Prosthecobacter sp.: one gene and its partner. Each later gene encodes a partner of the first gene's protein in a complex. Links are inferred from orthologs where the notes say so. Each region holds a gene or a part of one and is shown in the gene's direction. Other genes may lie near its edges.

Region 1 (2,901 bases):
TGCTGGCTCCGGCCTGTCTGGTGACGGCGATCACCCTGATCCTGATGCTCTGGCGTGCGGTGACGCGCATGGGTTTCCTGAAGTCCGAGGAATTTGTCTTTTTCACCTTCGGCGGGGTTTTGTGGGGTCTGGCCTATCTGGCCGGCCTGCGACCGGTGACGGCCTACGTTTTTGGCCATGAGTTCAGCCATCTCGTCACCGCTCGTATGTTTGGCGGACGCATCTTCGACTGGAAAGTCAGCGCGGCGGGTGGTTACGTCGAGACGGACAAGTCGAACACCTGGATCACGCTGGCCCCTTATTTGATCCCATTCTACACGCTCATCATCATGATTGTCTTCGGCATCGCCGGGCTGGCGCTGGACATGCAGGAAGCGCACGCGGTCTCGCTCTGGAAATGGACGGTGCATCTGAAGCCGACACGTTTTCTTTACGCCTTGGTCGGCCTGACGTGGTTTTTTCACGCTACCTACACGGTCAAAACGGTGCTCGCCGAGCAGGGGGACCTCAAACGCAACGGCGAGTTCTTCTCGATGATGCTCATTTTCCTCATCAACGCCTTCCTGCTCATCGCTCTGTTTCTCGCCGCATCGCCATCGCCAGGACTTGGCATCGCGGAGGTGGCACGCTGCTGGTGGTCGGTGGCCTCGGGTGTGGTGGGCTGGTTGTGGCACTTGGTCGTGTGACGCGGCTGGACTTTGCCAGCATCTGCGCCAAATGACGCGCATCATGCCCGAAGACAGCGAAGTCCTCTCCGTCACCCAGCTCACGCGCGAGATTCGCGAGGTGCTGGAGGGCCACATCGGCAGTGTCTGGGTCGAGGGTGAGATCAGCAACCACCGCCTGCAATCTTCCGGCCATCAATACTTCACGCTGAAGGACGCCGGCGCGCAGCTCTCGTGCGTTTTTTTTCGTGGGGCCGCCGCCCGCAGCACCACACGCCTGCAAGACGGCGCCCTCGTGCAGGTGCATGGCGAGATCAGCGTTTATGAGACACGCGGCCAGTATCAGATGGTCGTCAAGCAGGTGCAGGCGAAGGGCAAAGGCTCGCTCCAGGAGCGCTTCGAAGCTCTGAAGCGCCAACTGCATGCCGAGGGACTCTTTGATGAAGAAAACAAACGTCCCATCCCGCGCTTCCCGCGTGTCGTGGCGCTCGTCACCTCGCCCACCGGAGCGGCGATCCAGGACATGTTGAACATCCTCACGCGCCGGGCGCCATGGGTGCGTGTGCTCGTGTTTCCTGTGCGTGTGCAAGGGCAGGGGGCCGAATTGGAGATCGTCCGCGCTCTCAAAGTGCTCGGTGATGCCGAAAATTTCGGCCTGCCTGTGCCGGACACGATCGTCGTGGGCCGTGGTGGTGGCAGTTTGGAAGACCTATGGTGCTTCAACGAAGAAGTGCTCGCCCGCGCCATCGCGGCATGTCCCATTCCGATCATCTCTGCTGTCGGACATGAGATCGACTTTACCATCGCCGATTTCGTCGCCGATCTGCGTGCTCCGACGCCCAGCGCCGCCGCTGAATTGCTCGCTCCCGACAGCGCCGAGTTGCAGCGGCACTTTGAAAGCATCGCCCGCACGCTGAAAGCCCGAGTCGGCACGCTGCTTGATCATCATCAGCATATCATCGACCTCACCGCCAAAGGCCCGCTGCTCCATGCGCCGGAGCGTTTGCTCCAGCAGGCCGAGCAAAGCATCGACGATCACGAATCCCGTCTGCGCGACGCTGTGCGCGAGCAGTTGCAGGTGTGGACCGATGATCTCACGCAGAAGCAGCACGTTCTCACCGCGCATCATCCTCGCGTGCAACTCAGCGAGGCCGTGCATCGCGCTGAAACCTGTGCCCAGCGGCTGCGTCAAAGCCTGCTGCATCGTCTCGACCGCCTTTCCGACCGCGTGCAATCGCGTCACGAACTCATGCAGCACATCGGCCCTGATGCCGTCCTCGCCCGCGGCTTCTCCTACACCACGAATGCGGATGGATGCGTGCTCAAAGACGCTGCCGACGTTCATGCAGGCGATGAACTGCTCACGCGTCTCGCCAACGGCACCGTGCGCAGCGTGGCGAAGGCCTAGTGGGAAGAATGTGTGCCTTTTGCCCGTAGGTTAGAGCATCATGCTGCACACCCGCCGCTCCATCCTCAACCGTTCCTGCTACGGCATCGGTGGCATCGCTTTGGCCACGCTGCTGAAGGAGCAAAACCTCCTCGCCACCAGCGAGCAGGCGGCGACCCGTCATTTCGATCTCAAACCGAAAGCTCCGCATGGATTTGGGCAGGCGAAGGCGATGATCTCGATGTTCATGCAGGGCGGGCCGAGCCACATGGATCTGTTTGATCCCAAGCCCGAACTCACCCGTCTCGATGGCAAGGATTTCCCCGGCGAAGTCAAATACGACGATGCCGCCGGAGCCAGTCGCGAGTGCATGGGCAGTCCGTGGCAGTTCAAGAAACACGGCCAGTGCGGCATGGATGTCAGCGAACTGCTGCCGCACTTCTCACGCATCACCGATGACGTCACGCTCATCCGCTCGATGCACACTGGCGTAAACAATCACGGCCAGTCCATCTACGCCTTGCTCAACGGCCAGGTCACCGGCGGCAGACCCACGCTCGGCAGTTGGTTCACGTACGGCCTTGGCTCTGAAAATCAGGATCTTCCCGCCTACGTCGCCCTCACCGATCCTCGCGGCCTGCCCGTGCTCGGCGTGGACAACTGGAGCAACGGTTGGTTGCCCTCGCTGTATCAAGGCACTGTCATTCGGCCCAAAGAGCCGCGCATTCCGAATCTCGACGCCCCGCTGAGTCTCAAAGGCGATGCCCAGGCGCGCTACCTCAACTTCGTCCAACGCCTCAACCGCGAGCACCTTGAAGCACGTCCTGGCGAGGCCGATCTCGAAGCTCG
Region 2 (2,833 bases), on another replicon or contig:
GGTCAGTGCGTCCGAGTCCAGCCCGAGGCTCTGGTTGCTCAAAACGTAAGTTTGAGAACCAAGGGAGGAGGTGTTGTCATCGTAGGCGCTCACTGCGATGCCTGCCGTGTTATTCACTGTATCCAGAATCACCACCAGTTCAGACCACCCTGCCGATCCCAGCCGTTCTGTGGTCGTCTGCCACGTTCCATCAGGCAGCCTGTATTGGAGCATGTTGTCACCGGTGTATCCCACCTGGAAGACCGTTTGGTCCATCGCATCCACCAAGGAAAGACTCAAGATGTTGTCCAGATCGGTGTCATCCCAGTCGGAGGGGCAGAGCCAGAAGGCCATTTGAATCAAGCTGGCACCGGAAGAGGAGGGTGCAGAACCATTAAAATCCCGTGCATCCAGCGTGTAGGCGTAGCTCAGGTTTGCGTCCGATGCCAACAAGTTGAGCACGGCAGAACCCGTCCGCGCACCTGGATAGCGATAAGCCTGCACATAATCACGAGCGAAGCTGCCGCCGTAATAATAAGGTGTGTCCATATCTTCATTGAGACGCCCCCCGGCAAGTGCACGCCAAAGTCCTGAGTTGTCCACGATGTCTGCCGCCGTTCCCCCTGGGCCGCCATGACTCGTTCCATACTCACCCGCGTTGTAACGGCTAAGATCCGCCCCGTGCGTGCTGTCTCCGAGAGTATTGGGATACGCCCCCAACGGCACCACTCCGGTGTAGCCATTGGCATCGATGTTATTGAGGTAAAACTGGGCGTCACCGGCCAGAAACGCTGATAGAATCTGCCCATCCAAAGGAATGCGATAGCCATCCTGCTCCTCGAAACTGCCTAGATAGGCACAGGCCGACCGGGGCCACAAAGTGGCTCCCAGCAGCACACAGGCACAGAGGCAGAGCTTGAGTTTGAGCGGTGTCATCGACTAAATATAAATTTAGTCATATTGAATATAAATTCAATGATTTATAAATTTATAAGCATAAATAACACCACGCTTCCCGCCTAGGACTCTCGATTGCTCCCCATTGCCTCCTTCACTCAGGTTACGACGAGTTGCCCAAACAGGTCTGAAAGCAATGCCAGCCCCGGCTTTTCCTGCTTGCGGCTCCCTATGATCCCCTGATAATGACGGCCCCTTCGGCCCGGCGTCAGAGCGCCCCTTTTCATGAGCAAACCCAGCCCCCAGACCGATCCTTCCTTCGAGGACGCCATGCAGCGTCTGGACGAGATCGTGGCAGGCATGGAGGACAGCCAGTTGTCCCTCGAAGAAATGATTTCCAGCTACGAGGAAGGCGTGCGCCTGCTCAAGCTCTGCCGCCAGCGCATCGACGGTGCCCGCCGCCGTGTGGAACTCATCAGCGGCGATCTGGAGGGTGGAAAAGCCTCCCTCACAGCGTTTGAAGAGACTGCGGATGATGAGGAAACCTCCGAATCCGCCGAAAAGCCCCGCATTCAGCCCCGTCGCCGCAAAACCGCCGAAACCGAAGGCGGCGAAATCCGACTTTTTTAGACCTGTGGACACCCAACTGCCTGCCATCAACTCCCCCGCCGACCTCAAAGCCCTGCCGCTGGAGAAACTGCCCGAACTCGCGGAAAAAATCCGCCAGACGCTCATCGAAACCCTCAGCCAGACCGGCGGCCACCTCGGCCCCAATCTCGGTGTCGTGGAGCTTTCCATCGCACTGCACCGCGTCTTCGACACACCCAAGGACCGCTTCGTCTTCGACGTCGCCCACCAAGGCTACGTCCATAAAATGCTCACCGGTCGCTGGGACCGCATTCACACCATTCGCCAGCACGACGGCCTGAATGGCTTCCTCCTGCGCACCGAAAGCGAGCACGACTGCTACGGTGCCGGCCACGCTGGCACCGCCCTCTCCGCCGCGCTCGGCATGGCCACCGGTCGTGATCTCGCGGGTGGAGACGAACATGTCGTCTGCGTCGCCGGTGACGCCGCCTTCACCTGTGGTCCGGTGTTTGAAGCGCTCAACAATGTCGCTGCGCACGCCAAGCGCCTCATCGTGGTCCTCAACGACAACGAATGGTCCATCGACCGCAATGTCGGTGCCATCGCGAAATACTTCAATTCCATCGCCACGCATCCCGCCTTCGCGAGTCTGCATCAGAAGGCCGCTAAATTCGTCGAGTTCATGCTCGGCGAAGGTGTGCGTCGCTTCGCCGAAAAAGTCGAAGGCAACGCCAAGAACATCATTCTCCCGCAGAGCCAGACGCCCACCAATCGCAGCGTCCTCTTCGATGAGTTCGGCATCCGCTACTACGGCCCCATCGACGGACACAATCTCCCGCTGCTCATCCAGACCTTCGAGTTCCTCAAGACGCAGGATGAACCGGTGATCCTCCACATCATCACCGAAAAAGGCCGCGGCTACACTCCCGCGCTCAACGACCCCGGCAAATTCCACGGCCTCGGCAAATACACCATCGAGACCGGCGAAACCGCCGCCAGCGACAAGCCCACCTACTCCCAGGTCTATGCCCGCAGCGTCACCGACTTCGCCAAGGCCGACAAAAAAATCGTCGCCATCACCGGTGCCATGCCCGGCGGCACCGGCTTGAGCGTCTTCAAAAAAGAAATCCCCGAGCGCTACTTCGATGTCGGCATCGCCGAGGAACACGCCGCCCTCTTTGCCTGCGGCCTCGCCACCCGTGGCTTCAAGCCCTTCCTCACCATCTACTCCACCTTCATGCAGCGCGCGTTCGACATGATCGTGCATGACATGGCCATTCAGCACCTCCCGGTCCGCCTCTGCATGGACCGCGGTGGCCTCAGCGGCGACGACGGCCCCACGCACCACGGCCTCTTCGACATCGCCTAC

Evidence for each region. Proteins that work in one complex are often made in the same cells at the same time.
Region 2: the proteins of xseA (region 1) and xseB are in contact, whole or in part, in a cryo-EM structure (PDB 8TXR), measured with the Escherichia coli proteins. The link is inferred for Prosthecobacter sp. from one-to-one orthologs.

What each region holds. Positions count from the first base shown.
Region 1 is NZ_JAXMIH010000012.1:83,216-86,116, reverse strand. It holds xseA (exodeoxyribonuclease VII large subunit), read left to right. Parts: upstream 1-729; coding sequence 730-2,073; downstream 2,074-2,901. Other genes in the region: U1A53_RS15435 (DUF1501 domain-containing protein), read left to right, coding at 2,114-2,901; U1A53_RS15445 (hypothetical protein), read left to right, coding at 1-686. UniProt on the Escherichia coli protein: Bidirectionally degrades single-stranded DNA into large acid-insoluble oligonucleotides, which are then degraded further into small acid-soluble oligonucleotides.
Region 2 is NZ_JAXMIH010000023.1:114,079-116,911, reverse strand. It holds xseB (exodeoxyribonuclease VII small subunit), read left to right. Parts: upstream 1-1,161; coding sequence 1,162-1,506; downstream 1,507-2,833. Other genes in the region: dxs (1-deoxy-D-xylulose-5-phosphate synthase), read left to right, coding at 1,511-2,833; U1A53_RS21150 (hypothetical protein), read right to left, coding at 1-915. UniProt on the Escherichia coli protein: Bidirectionally degrades single-stranded DNA into large acid-insoluble oligonucleotides, which are then degraded further into small acid-soluble oligonucleotides.